3 regions of the Streptomyces sp. NPDC054841 genome follow, and region 2 is predicted to be linked to each of the others. Evidence: riboswitches for the same ligand, from Rfam matches in the RefSeq annotation. Region 2 holds a riboswitch; each other region holds the start of a gene.

The links. A riboswitch is a leader RNA that binds a small molecule or an ion and turns the genes downstream of it on or off. The one in region 2 is predicted to bind cyclic di-AMP.
Region 1: it holds a riboswitch for cyclic di-AMP, as region 2 does, so the genes downstream of both, ACWGI8_RS24565 (C40 family peptidase) here and ACWGI8_RS03820 (NlpC/P60 family protein) in region 2, are expected to answer to the same signal.
Region 3: it holds a riboswitch for cyclic di-AMP, as region 2 does, so the genes downstream of both, tgmA (putative ATP-grasp-modified RiPP) here and ACWGI8_RS03820 (NlpC/P60 family protein) in region 2, are expected to answer to the same signal.

What each region holds. Positions count from the first base shown of each region.
Region 1 is NZ_JBSGZO010000200.1:664-5,251, forward strand. Features, by position in the region: gene ACWGI8_RS24555 (ATP-dependent Clp protease proteolytic subunit) at 1-382, shown strand, start outside; gene ACWGI8_RS24560 (hypothetical protein) at 390-698, shown strand; cyclic di-AMP (ydaO/yuaA leader) riboswitch at 1,062-1,213, shown strand; gene ACWGI8_RS24565 (C40 family peptidase) at 1,217-1,693, shown strand; gene ACWGI8_RS24570 (DUF6328 family protein) at 1,782-2,315, shown strand; gene ACWGI8_RS24575 (ATP-binding protein) at 2,421-2,864, opposite strand; gene ACWGI8_RS24580 (helix-turn-helix domain-containing protein) at 3,108-3,965, shown strand; gene ACWGI8_RS24585 (DUF397 domain-containing protein) at 3,981-4,199, shown strand; gene ACWGI8_RS24590 (8-amino-7-oxononanoate synthase) at 4,213-4,588, opposite strand, start outside.
Region 2 is NZ_JBSGZO010000014.1:23,209-27,796, reverse strand. Features, by position in the region: gene pcrA (DNA helicase PcrA) at 1-1,545, opposite strand, end outside; cyclic di-AMP (ydaO/yuaA leader) riboswitch at 1,778-1,945, shown strand; gene ACWGI8_RS03820 (NlpC/P60 family protein) at 1,944-3,119, shown strand; gene ACWGI8_RS03815 (hypothetical protein) at 3,375-3,728, opposite strand; gene ACWGI8_RS03810 (NlpC/P60 family protein) at 3,982-4,588, shown strand, end outside.
Region 3 is NZ_JBSGZO010000216.1:6,272-10,859, forward strand. Features, by position in the region: gene ACWGI8_RS25710 (ZIP family metal transporter) at 32-862, shown strand; gene bfr (bacterioferritin) at 873-1,352, opposite strand; cyclic di-AMP (ydaO/yuaA leader) riboswitch at 1,852-2,007, shown strand; gene tgmA (putative ATP-grasp-modified RiPP) at 2,494-2,685, shown strand; gene tgmB (ATP-grasp ribosomal peptide maturase) at 2,694-3,626, shown strand; gene ACWGI8_RS25730 (CBM96 family carbohydrate-binding protein) at 3,778-4,588, opposite strand, start outside.

The sequences.
Region 1 (4,588 bases), on a different contig from region 2:
CACGATGCAGGTGGTGACCTGCGACGTGGCGACGACCTGCCTCGGTCAGGCCGCCTCCACCGCCGCCGTGTTGCTCGCGGCGGGCACGCCCGGCAAACGAATGGCCCTGCCCGGCGCCCGGGTCATCGTCCAGCAGCCCGCCCTGACCGAGCCGCTCCAGGGCCAGCCGACCGATCTGGACATCCAGGCACAGGAGTTGCTCCGGCTGCGCGAGCAGCTCGCCGCCATGCTCGTGCGGCACACCGGTCGGAGCGCCGAGCGCATCGCCGCCGACCTCGAACGCGACACCGTCCTCGACGCGGCAGCGGCCAGGGAGTACGGCCTCGTGGACCACATCATCAAGAACCGCAAGACGTCCGCGATTTCCACCGGCGCGAGGTGAGCCGGCCTTGCTGCCTCCGGAGCTGCCGCCCCTGCCCGCACTGACGCGCGCCGAAAGCGAGTTCATCGACTGCTATCTCGAAGTCGTCGACCAGCTGGGACGGATCAACCCGGCCCACGGCACGCACACCTATGGCGCGCTCCGTGCCGCGCAGGCACTGGCCGCACGGGCCGCGGCGCTCAGGGACTCACTGGCGCTGATGCACGCGCGCGGCGAGAGCGAGCTGCACTCGCCCACACTGACGCGCGCCCTGCGGGTGTTGGACGGGGAGCGGAGGGCCTCCCGAATCACCGTGCCGCCCGAGCCGACGAGTTGACGGCGGGCCACACGGAAGCCCGGAAGGCCGCTCGCGCCATGCCGGAGGCGTACGAGTGGGTGTCGCCCATCCGGACCACTCGCAGCTTCGGCATAAGTATCGGGCGAGTTGCGCACAGCGTTGAGCCATCTGATCGAATGCGGCGTTCCGTTGCTGGTACGGCGCTCGTCACGCGGCCACGCGAACTCGGCCAAACGGCCCTGTCCACTCCAATGGATCAGTGGTGAGGAGCTTCACAAATCGTCGTTTCAACTCGGAAATCCGGCAGAAAGTGCGTCAAGATCCCTGGGACGACAAGCCCCCGCCACCGCGGCGGGGCGGTCCGGGCGGACGCCGAGTCCTGCCGCCGCACCGGATGCCTGGTCGACATGAGGGCTTCGGCAGGAGTGGAGGACCCGAGCAGTACGGGCCGGCCGCATGGCCGGTCCTCGGGGTGAAGCCGCTAGCGCGGCCGGGCGTTCTTCGCCGGTCCGAACCCGACAGGTCATCCTTCACAGGCGGCTGACGAAGGGTTGCGCATGACTGCGCAGACACATGTCCCGTCCCTGTTGTCACGGACGGGTGCCGTCTCGGCTCTCACACTCGCCGCCGTCGGCGGCTCGCTGATCATGCCGGGCGGCGTCTCCGAGGCCCAGGCGGCCTCGGCACACGCGACGAAGGCCCTGAAGGTGGCCGCGTCGAAGAAGGGAGCGCCGTACAGGTACGGGGCCACCGGTCCGTACCGGTTCGACTGTTCAGGGCTCATTCTCTACTCGTACGAGAAGGCCGGTAAACGCCTGCCGCGCACGGCGCAGCAACAGTACAACCGCACCCGGCACATCTCCGCCCACAAGCGGCAACGCGGTGACCTGGTCTTCTTCCATGCCGGCGGGTATGTGTACCACGTCGGTATCTACGCGGGCGGCGGCAGGATCTGGCACTCGCCGAAGACCGGATCCGTCGTGAAACTGAGCAAGATCTGGTCCAAGAACGTGCGGTACGGGCGCGTGCGCTGACCCTGTGGGACCGCGTCACGCGATCGGCTGAATGCGCCGATCGGCTCAGCGGTGGCATGTTCCGCGGGGCGCGGGCTACTCGTCATGCATGCCTGATGACGAAAGCCTCCGCGCCTCGCGGGACGAGACCGAGACGGAGCAGGCCGACCGTAACTTCGTCGAGCTGCTCCAGGAGCTCCGGGTCATCCAGACCGGCGTTCAGATCCTGTTCGCCTTTCTGCTGACGCTGGCCTTCACGGCCCGCTTCCCTTCGCTCAACTCGTTCCAGCGCGGCACGTACGTGACGACGCTGATGCTGGCCGTTGTCGCGGCGGCGCTGTTCACCGCGCCCGCCGCATTGCACCGCGGTCTGTTCCGCAGAGGTGCCAAACGGGAGATCGTCGACATCTCCTCCCGGCTGGCCGGCATCGGCATGGCGGTGCTCGCCCTGGCGCTGACCTCGGCGGTACTGCTGGTCGTCGATGTCGTGCACGGCACGCCCGAGGGAGTGATCGCCGCGGCCGCGACGCTGCTCGTCTGCGCGGGGCTGTGGGGCCTGCTGCCCTGGCTCGTGGGCCTGCACATCACCTCGCAGGAGGACTCGCAGGAAGACCCGTCGTCAGCGCCCGGCGCAGGGCGGTGAGGGCCCGCGCCGGCGGCCTTCTCCACGGTCCGGGCGGTACGCGGCCGGACCGTGGCCACCGGCCGGGTCACCGCCGCGCCGACCGCCCGGCCGGCCGCCACCCGGTCAGCCGGGGTTCTGCACGGGGGCGGCGGCAGCCCAGGGCAGGACGATCCAGATGGTCTTGCCGCCCTCCGGGGTGGGGCTGACGGACAGCCGCCCGCCGCACTCCGCGGTGAGCCAGCGGATGATCACCATGCCCCGGCCGTTGTCCTGCTGGACGGCTGCGGGCAGCCGCTGCGGCCATCGGGGGTGACTGTCGGTGACGCCGATGCGCAGCTGCTCGTCGCGCTCCAGCCGGACGTCGACCGTGAAGGTCGGCGACTGTCCGAAGGTGTGCTGCACGGCGTTGGTGGCGAGTTCGGAGACGATGAGCCGTACGGTGTCGGCCGCTTCGGCCTCCCCCGGCAGTCCCCACTCGGTGAGGATGTCGGAGACGTATCTCCGCGCGGCGGGGACCGAGGCGGGATTGCTCGGCAGAGTGACGGATGCTTCCTGGTGATCTGCCATGGCGGGCTGTCCCTTTCCCACCGGGGCCGGATTGCGGCACGTAGCGGATGATGTGCCGGAACAGCCTCGGATTGTGCTTCGCGCCAGACTGCCACTCCTGCTGTCGCCGGTGGTGCCGTTCCACCAGGATATGCATATATCTGTCGCTCAAAGCGGTGAACTCTGCGACGCGAGACCGTATTTGGGCTCATACTCGGCGCTGCGATTCGCCGGGGTATTCGGCGGCCGAAGGAGGAGACGGGGATGCGGCACGGTCCCGTGGTGCGCCGGCGCAAGCTCGGGGAGGAGTTGCGCGGGCTGCGGCTCGGCGCGGGCCTCACCAGCCGGGAGGCGGCGCGGCTCGTGGGCTGGCACCAGTCGAAGGTGAGCCGGATCGAGACGGGCACGAGCGGGGCGAAGCCGGCGGACGTGGCCCGGCTGCTCGATGCGTACGGGGTCGTCGACCAGCGGCTGCGTGAACTGCTGGGGACGCTGGCCGGTTCGGCGGACGGCGGCGGTACGGGCTGGTGGCACGCCTATCGGGGGGTGATCCCGCCGCAGTACCGGGACTTCATCAGTCTGGAGTCCCAGGCGAGCACGGCCCGGACGTTGGAGACGTCGGTGGTGCCAGGGCTGCTGCAGACCCCCGACTACGCGCGGGCCGTGACCCGTTCCGCGCTCGAAGGGCTGCCGTCGGCCACCGTGGACTCACTGGTGGAGGTCCGGATCGCCCGTCAGCAAGTGCTCCGTGCGGAGCGGCCGCTGGAGTTCAGCGCGGTGCTGGACGAGGCGGTGCTGCGGCGGCAGGTGGGCGGTCCGCGGGTCATGCGCGGACAGTTGAGGAGGGTGCTGGACATGGCCCGGCTCCCCCATGTCCGGCTGCAGGTGCTGCCGTTCTCGACCGGTGGCTATGTGGGACTCACCGGACCTTTCGTTATCTTCTCTTTTCCGAACACTTCTGATCTGGACGTGGTTGTTCTTGACCACTTGACGAGTAGTCTCTATCTGGAGCGGAAAGAAGACCTTGATGCGTACGGCGCCGCGTTCCGCACCATGCAGGCGCATGCGCTCTCGCTCCACGACTCGTTGGATCTCATCACCGGGATCGGTGACGGCGCGTAGGGAAGGCACCCCCCAATGTCTGCTCACGACGCACTCTTACACACCCCGCTGCGCACTCCGTGGCAGCGCAGCAGCCGCAGTGTCGGAATGAACAACTGCGTCGAGACCGCACGCTGCGCCGACGGCGCTCTGGCCGTGCGGGACTCGAAGAACGTCCATCTGCCGGTGCTGCGGTTCTCCCCCGCCGCCTGGACCGGCTTCCTGCGCGGGCTGGGAGAGGACTCGGCCGGCTGACGGACCCACCGGCTCAGACGGCGGGCGCGCTCCCCAGGATGGTGGCGACCGCCGTCTCGACCTGCTGAGGCGTGAGATCGGCCCGCGCGGTGAGCCTGATCCGGGAGATGCCGTCCGGCACGGACGGCGGCCGGAAGCAGCCGACTGCCAGTCCCCGGGCCCTGCAGTCCGCCGCCCAGCGCACGGCCGACTCCGGCGACGGCGCCTGTACGGAGACCACGGCCGCGTCCGGACGCGCGGCCGTCAGTCCGGCGCCCGTCAGCCGGTCGTGCAGCGTCGTGGCGACGGCACGCGCACGGTCCGCGAGGGCGGGTTCGCGGCGCAGCAGCCGCAGGCTCGCCAGGGCCGCACCCGCCGCGGCCGGGGCGAGGCCGGTGTCGAAGATGAAG
Region 2 (4,588 bases):
CAGCGCCTGCGGGAAGGTGATCTTCTCCCTGAGCGCCAGGGCGTCGATCATCGCCTCCGCCCGGTCGCCGATGCCGCGCTTGGGCACATTCAGGATCCGGCGCAGCGGGACGTTGTCCTCCGGGTTGGCCAGGACCCGCAGATACGCCAGCACGTCCCGGACCTCCTTGCGCTCGTAGAAGCGCACGCCGCCGACGACCTTGTAGGGCAGGCCGACGCGGATGAAGATCTCTTCGAAGACACGGGACTGCGCGTTCGTCCGGTAGAAGACCGCCACATCGCCGGCCTTGGCAGTGCCCGCGTCCGTCAGCCGGTCGATCTCGTCGGCGACGAACTGGGCCTCGTCGTGCTCGGTGTCGGCGACATAGCCGGTGATCTGCGCGCCCGCGCCCGCGTTCGTCCACAGGTTCTTGGGGCGGCGGCTCTCGTTGCGCTCGATGACGGCGTTGGCCGCGGAGAGAATCGTCTGGGTCGAGCGGTAGTTCTGCTCGAGCAGGATCGTCGTCGCGTCCGGGTAGTCCTCCTCGAACTGGAGGATGTTACGGATCGTGGCACCGCGGAAGGCGTAGATCGACTGGTCGGCGTCGCCCACGACGCACAGCTCGGCCGGCTCCAGGTCCTCGTACCCCGTCCCGACCAACTCGCGGACCAGCGTGTACTGGGCGTGGTTGGTGTCCTGGTACTCGTCGACGAGGACATGGCGGAACCGGCGCCGGTAGTGCTCGGCGACGTCCGGGAACGCCTGGAGCAGATGGACGGTGGTCATGATGATGTCGTCGAAGTCCAGCGCGTTGGCCTCGCGCAGCCGCGCCTGGTACATCCGGTAGGCCTCGGCCAGCGTCTTCTCGAAACCGTCGGCGGCCTGGTCGGCGAAGGTCTCCTCGTCGATCAGCTCGTTCTTCAGGTTCGAGATCTTGGCGCTGAAGGACTTCGGCGGGTAGCGCTTCGGGTCGAGGTCCAGATCGCGGCAGACCAGGGCCATCAGCCGCTTGGAGTCGGCGGCGTCGTAGATCGAGAACGACGACGTGAAGCCGAGCTTCTTGCTCTCGCGGCGCAGGATGCGGACGCAGGCGCTGTGGAAGGTGGAGACCCACATGGCGTTGGCGCGCGGGCCGACGAGGTGCTCCACGCGCTCCTTCATCTCGCCCGCGGCCTTGTTCGTGAACGTGATCGCCAGTATCTGGCCGGGGTGCACATGGCGGGTCGCCAGCAGATGGGCGATCCGGTGGGTCAGCACCCGGGTCTTGCCCGAGCCGGCGCCGGCGACGATGAGCAGCGGCGAGCCCTGGTGCGCGACGGCGGCACGCTGCTGCTCGTTCAGCCCCTCGAGCAGCGCGGCCGGGTCCACGGCAGGGCGCGGCGCCCCGTCCCGGTAGTACGCGTCGCGGGCCGGAGGCGCGTCGAAAGCGCCCTCGAAGAGGTCGTGCGGGACCTCCTCGTGGGGCGGGTGCTCGTCGTGCTCGTCGGGCTCGGGCGGCGGGTGCTCCTCCGGGGCCGAGGTGCGCTGGAGGTCCGCCAGGAAGCTGTCATCAAAGAGGCTGCTCATCGCTCTATGAGTCTAGGCCGCCCCACTGACAGCCCGCCGCCGCCTTCACCACACTCACCGAGCCGGAGCGCAACGCCGGAACCGATCACATACCGTCACGTCTCGGCCACGACACGCCAAGGTCACGGAAATGTATCGGGCATATCGAACATCGTCCTTCACAACAGCAACACAGTTTGGCTAGCGTGCTCGCCCAGGCGGCCCGTACTGCCAACGGCGACCTACGCCAATCGGGCAGCCTGCGCCGAATCCGGCCTTCCGCAGGGGAGTTCGGAGCCGGGGACCCACCAGATATGTACAACTGGGGTGAATCGGGCCGCACTCCACTCGGCCCGTAGGACAGCCTTCCGTTCCGTCCGAACCCGACAGCTAACCCGGTAGGCGGTCCACGGAAGGAGATGCCGGCCTTGGCGTCGCATCGCAAGCCGCGCAGCCGTACTCGTACGAATTCATCCGCCGTCGGGTTCACGACGGCCGCCCTGGCGGGCGTGACGCTGCTCTCGACCCAGAACGCGACAGCCGACCCGAAACCGAGCATCGAAGAGGTCCAGAAGAAGGTCGACGACCTGTACCGGCAGGCGGGCTCCGCGACCCAGGACTACAACCGGGCGCAGGAGGCCACCGCGAAGCAGCGCCGCGCGGTGGACACGATCCTCGACGACGTCGCCAAGCGCACGGACTCCCTCAACGAGTCCCGCCGGGCCCTCGGTTCGTACGCGGCCGCCCAGTACCGCACGGGTGCGGTGGCCCCGACCGCCGCGCTGCTCTTCGCCGACAGCCCGCAGGCGTACTTCGACCAGACACAGTTGATGGACCGGCTGACCGACCAGCAGCGCAGCGCCATCGCCGACTTCGAGACCGAGCAGGCCGCGGCGGCGAAGCAGCGCGCGCGGGCCACCAAGAGCCTGGAGTCGCTGACCGCTTCGCAGCAGACGCTGCGTGAGAGCAAGCAGACCGTCCAGAAGAAGCTCGCCGAGGCGCGGGCGCTGCTGTCCCAGCTGACCGCCGAGGAGAAGGCGCGGCTCGAGGCGCTGGAGCGGAAGCGGGAGGAAGAGGCCCGCCGCAAGGCCGAGGCACAGGCCAAGGCGGAAGCCGAGGCGGAAGCCGAGGCGGAGGCGGAGCGGCTGCGCCAGGAGCGCGCACAGCAGGAGCAGGAGCAGAACCAGGGCACAGGTACGGGCACCGGCACCGGCACCGGCACCGGCACGGGCACCGACTCGTACGCGGCCAAGGCCGAGAAGGTCCTCTCCTTCGCCCGCGCCCAGATCGGCAAGCCGTACGTCTGGGGCGCGACCGGCCCCAGCTCGTACGACTGCTCCGGGCTCACCCAGGCCGCCTGGAAGGCGGCCGGCGTCGATCTGCCCCGGACCACCTGGGACCAGGTGGAGGTCGGACAGCGGGTGGCGACGAAGGATCTCCTCCCGGGTGATCTGGTCTTCTTCTACGACGACATCAGCCACGTCGGCATCTACATCGGCGACGGCATGATGATCCACGCCCCGAAGCCGGGTGCGAACGTCCGCGAGGAGTCGATCTACTACATGCCGATCTACGGGAGCGTCCGCCCCGCCTAGAGGCCACGCCGAGCGGGCTTGCGTGAGCCGGGCTTGCGTGAGCCGGGCTTGCGTGAGCCGGGCTTGCGTGAGCCGGGCTTGCGGATGCCGGGCTTGCGGATGCCGCGCCGGTGGAATCCGTCGCACGGCGCCCGACTCACGCCGCAACCGGCCTTTGACCAAGGGGAGTTGCGGCATGAGCGGCTCGGGCTCGGCCGACCGGCGCGGACCCCAAAATCCCCCGGGTCGCCAGGAACCTCCTGGACCCGGGCCGCATCACGTCCAGAGTGTCGCGATGAAGATGTTCGCCAGCGTCAGCGCGCCCACCGTCGCGAACGCCCCCTTGTCCACCTTCTCCTCGTCCCGCTTGACGTAGACCAGCGCGAGGATCACCACGAGCACCGCGAGCTTGATGCCGATCTTGAGGTTGTTCACCGGCTGGTCGTCCGCCTGATTCAGCCCCACCAGCACCACGCCCGTGACCAGCATGGTCAGCGCACCGTGCAGCATCGCGGGCGTGAAGCGCGCCGTCCCCTCGCCCATGGCCTTCATCTGGGTCAGGAAGCCGCCGAGCAGCGACGCGATACCGATGATGTGCAGGGCGACGAAGACATTGATGAGTACGTCCATGGCACCGGAGCCTAGCCGTACGATCCGAAAGTGACCCCGGCCGGTCCATCTCCCACCAATACCGGTCAGGACGCCGCCGTGTCGTAACCCCGAGGTTTAGCGTCCTCCCCCAGGTGGCCGGCTCTCACCACCGTCCCGTACCCGGACGGCAGCCGGTCGCCCCCGCCGAAAGAGCCGGCGGTGGACCGTCTCCCCTGTGCGGTCCGCCGCCGGTACCCGTACCGGCGGACCCTACGGAAGGACTGGCTCCCTCGTGGCAGCGCACCGCAAACCCAGGCAGCGCACGCTCTCCGGCCCCGCCGCCCGCCTCTCCGCCACCCTCGCGCTCGCCGGCGCCGCAACCGCCACCGTCTTCGAGGGGGCCGGGCACGCCGAACCGCTCCTCACCCCGGACGAGGTCAAGGCCAAGGCCGACAAACTGTACGAAGAGGCCGAGGAGGCGACCGAGAAGTACAACGGCGCGAAGGTGAAGGCCGACGCGGCAAAGGCCTCGGCGAACGAGCTGCGGGACGAGGCGGCACGGCGTACGGACCGGCTCAACGCCTCCCGCAACGCACTGGGTTCCCTCGCCACCGCGCAGTACCGGGCCGGCGGCATCGACCCCGCCGTGCAGCTCGTGCTCAGTTCCGACCCGGCCCGTTATCTGGTGGGCGCGGAGCTGGCGGAGCGCGCCGGGGAGCGGCAGGCCGCGGCGATCGCCGGGGTCCGGCGGCAGTTGAGGGAGATCGCGCAGGTCCGCTCCGAGGCGGGCGAGCGGCTCGCCGAGCTTCAGGAGCGGCAGGCGGAGCTGGCGCGGCATCGCACGACGATACGGAAGAAGCTCGCGGCGGCCGAGACGCTGCTGGCACAGCTCACCGCCG
Region 3 (4,588 bases), on a different contig from region 2:
TCAGTCCCTGTGCAGTTCCACCTGGATCGTCATGTCTGAATCGCAGATCGCTCTGCTGGGAGCCATTGCCGGGTTCACCATCTTCCTCGGCCTGCCCGTCGGCCGCCTGCGCAGGCCCGTCCCGCGCCTGAGCGCCGCCCTCAACGCCGTCGCCGTCGGCATCCTGCTGTTCCTGTTCTGGGACGTCCTCAGCGAGGGATGGGAGCCGACCGACGCCGCACTGAGTGATCGGCACTGGGGAGCAGCGGCCATCGGTGGCTCGGTGCTCATCGCCGGTCTCGCTGTCGGTCTGTGCGGCCTCGTGTACTACGACCTATGGATTTCTCGGCGCAAGGCATCCGCCGTGGCTTCGTCCGACGGACCTGGAGCGGCAGCCACCACCGAACTGACGGCCAAGGCCCACTCGCGAGCTGCCGGCCTCGCCTTCATGATCGCCATCGGTATCGGCCTGCACAATTTCGCGGAAGGCCTGGCCATCGGCAACTCCGCGGCGCAGGGCAAGATCTCGCTGGCAATCCTGCTGGTCATCGGTTTCGGCCTGCACAACGCAACCGAAGGCTTCGGAATCGTCGCCCCGCTGGCCGCCGAGGGGGAGCGGCCCTCTTGGGGGACCCTCGCGCTGCTCGGCCTGATCGGCGGCGGTCCCACCTTCGTGGGCACCCTGGTCGGCCGGCAGGTGGTCAACGAAACCCTCAGCGTTGCCTTCATGGGCCTGGCCGCCGGGTCCATCCTCTACGTGATCATCGAGCTGCTCGCCGTCGTTCGCCGGGCCGCCATGAAGGAACTCACCGCCTGGATGATTCTGCTGGGCCTGCTGCTGGGCTTCGCCACCGACGCCGTGGTCACCGTCGCCGGAGTGTGAACCCCGGGGCTCAGCCCTCCGGCTGCTCGATCAACTGGGCCAGATAGAGCGCTTCACCGAGCTTCTCGATCAGCTCGAGCTGGGTGTCGAGGTAGTCGATGTGGTGTTCCTCGTCGGCAAGAATCGACTCGAAGAGGTTCGCCGAGGTTATGTCGCCCTTGGCCCGCATGACGTCGATGCCGCGCCTCAGCCGGTCGATCGCCTCGACCTCGACCTCTCGGTCCGCCTGGAACATCTCCGTGACCGTCTGGCCCACCCGGACGTGGAAAAGTCGCTGGTAGTTCGGCAGGCCGTCCAGCACGAGGATCCGGTCGGTCAGGACCTCCGCGTGGTTCATCTCCTCGAACGACTCCCGCCGGGTGTGGGCGGCAAGCCTGGTCCAGCCGAAGTTCTCCTGCATCTTGTGGTGCAGGAAGTACTGATTGATCGCGGTCAGCTCGGCGGTCAGCTGCTCGTTGAGGAACTCCAGGACCTCGGGGTCACCCTGCATCGCTCGCGCCTCCCTGCTCCTGGCCGGGCGGGCACGACGACGCGCCGCACCGGCGGCTGCTGTCTACGGACATCGTTTCACCGGACCGGTCCCACTGCCAGGGAAGACGGGCTCACCTCGGGTGCCGGGGTGATCATGCGGGCCGAGTCACCTCAGGTGAGCGCTGTGTGAGTGGGGGTGGTCATCACCCGCGGGTCACCCGCGCGTCACACGCGGGCGGGCGGGTGCGGTTGCAGCCATGCAGCCATGCGTGCGTATCCGGGCCCGTCGTAGCAGCCTGGATTGCTGATACGCATACGAGGTGCACGCATCCCCCTTTACCGGGGGTACCGGGCCTACCTACCATGAACTCTCTTGTAAAAAAGGCAAGTTGACACGAGTTCACTTGTGCAGACCTTGTGCTCGAACGCAAGATCCCTCTAACGTGCTCGGCGTTCGGATAAGTCGAACACCGCGTGCCCGGACCGCCGAATCCTGCCCCCGGCGCACGCGGCAGCACATCACCACACCGCCTGGCAGGAGCGGGGGACCCACTTGCGCCGTACGGGACATCGCGTACCCGGGCGGCTTGGGGTGAAGCCGTGAGAACCACGGCCGGGCGACTCTCCAGCCCGAACCCGACAGCTCACCTCGTAGGCGTTCGGAGTACGGAGCCACCTTGATATCTGCAGTCGGACGAGATCGCGCCCCACGCCCCCGGATCACCACCCGGCAGCTCGTCAGCCGCGCCTCCGCCGTCGGGTCGACCCACGCGCTGCCGGTCATCGGAACCGGCACCGCCCATGCTGCGGTGCGACCTCAGCCGTAGACCCAGTCATCCGTACGAGTGCAGCGGCCGGTGGCCGGCAGTACCTCCCCCCGGCGGCGTGCTCGGCGAGAACGTACTCGCCGCCCACTCGGCGAGCCCGGATATCTGCGGCTGTCGTCGCGGCCGGAAAGGACGCTGTCGGTGGCTGCGCGCCGCCCCCCGATCGCTGTCGGTGACTGCGCGCCGCCCGCCTGATCGCTGTCGACGATCCGACCGCTGTCTTCCGACCGGGACGACGCATGACCACATGGCCGCATGCCACAAGCCATTCAGCACCCCTGCCCGATGAGCCGGCAGAGCCTGCCGCCCGTCCGGCACGCAAGAGGAGACGTGATGAAACCGTTCGCATTGAACTACGCCCGCCCGGCCTCGGCCCCGCCCGCCGTGATTCCCTACGCCTATGACCCCACGCGTCAGCTGAACGTCCTGCCCGATGGGCGCCCGGCCATCAGCGACCGCGACCTGCTGCTGGCGTACGGCACCACCACGTCCACCGCCGGTTCCCAAACGCACTTCGACGACTGACGGCCCCCATGACCGTGCTCGTACTGACCTGCGTCGAGGACGTGACCGCGGACATGGTGGTGTCCGCCCTGGACGATGCGGGCATCCCGGTCGTACGTCTGGACCCCGCCGACCTCCCGGGCCAGGCCGCCCTGTCCGCCGAGTACGTGCGGGGCGACTTCGACGGACATCTGTCGGCCGGGGGTCGTGTGGTGGGGATGAGCGGACTGCGCTCGATATGGGTACGCCGGCCCGGCCGTCCGGCAGCGCGCGCCGCCCATCAGTCCGCATGGCTCACCGCCGAGGCCGAACAGGCCCTGTACGGAACGCTGAACTGCACGGGCGTGCGCTGGATGAACCATCCGGTCGCCGCCGCGCAAGCCCGCTGGAAACCCTGGCAGCTGCGCGTCGCCCACCGCAGCGGCTTCGCGGTACCCCCCACGCTGATCACCAGCTTTCCGCAGGTTGCACGCGAGTTCGCCGCCCAGTACCCGGACCTCGTCGTGAAGCCGGTTTCGGGAACGCATCCCAGCGACCCGCCGCTGGCACTACCCACCACCCCCGTCGAGCCGGACGCCGACTTCACCGGAGTGACCGCCGGCCCCACGCTCCTGCAGCAGCGTGTGCCCAAGCGCGCGGACATCCGGCTGACCTGTGTGGGGGACGAACTGTTCGCCGCACGGAGGGCGTCCGACCCCGACGAGGTGGACTGGCGTTTCGTCGACGACGGCGGTGTCTGGGTCCCGGCCGAGGTGCCCACCCGCATCGCGGAGGCCATCTGCGCCTACATGTCGCTCGCCCAGCTCGCCTACGGCGCCTTCGACTTCGCTGAGGACGATGACGGCACCTGGTGGTTCCTGGAGTGCAATCAGGGCGGGCAGTTCGGCTTCGTACAACTGGAGACCGGTCAGCCCATCGCCGAGGCTGTCGCATCCTGGCTGGCTTCGAGCACCGCGGTGTGAGCTGGTCGTCGAAGAGGTCCTCAGCCGCACGCAGGCGTGGCCCGGGCCGCTCGGGGACGGCGAAGCCGCAGGCGGCCGGCAGCATCGAAGCCGACGGGGCTGTCCGGGGGTTCGCCGCGGACAGCCCCTGCCGGGTGCGAGAGGCGATCACTCAGTGGCAGTTGGTGGTGCCGCTGTCGCTGTAGGTCTTGCCCGCCTCGGGCACGAACTGCCAGTCGTAGCTGTTGGCGTGCAGGGTGAACTTGAGCACACCAAAGGTGTCACTGTTGCGGGCCTGGCTGTTGGGCTGGATGGTGCCGAAGCTGTAGTGCCCGACACCGCCCATGCCGGCGACGAAGTGCCGGATGCCGCGGGTGTTGTCGAGCTGACCGCTCGGGTTCATGGGAGCGAACCGCTCGTACTGGTGGTTGTGGCCCGTGGCGATCACCTCGGCGTTGTAGTCGTACAGCGCCTGGACGAGAGGTCCGGTCGAGGTGTCCGGGGCATGGTTGGCGCCCGAGGTGAACCGCGGCTTGTGCCAGTAGGCGATGGTGCACTGCTTGCTGCTGGCGGCCAGGTCGGAACGCAGCCACTGCTCCTGCGCCGAGCCGACGGACATGCTCACCTCGGAGTTCAGCGAGACCACGTGCCAGTTGCCCAGGTCGTAGGAGTAGTACCCCCGCCCGGACGGGCCGGCGTTGGCGCCGAAGTAGTTGTAGTACCCCGTGGCTCCCGACGTGTGGTAGTCGTGGTTGCCCGGCGAGGGGCGGGTGCGGGCCTTGTGCCGCCCCCAGGCCGGCTCGTAGTAGCTGGTGAACTGCGAAGCCGTGCCGTCCGGGTAGACGTTGTCGCCGGTGGTGTACACCGTGCCGGAGATGCCGTCGAGCAGATTGGCGGTCGCGGAGTCGCCCGAGCCGGAGGAGGCGATGTCGCCCGCGCCGACCAGCACCGGGTCGCCCGAGGGCGGGGTGGGCGTGGGGGTG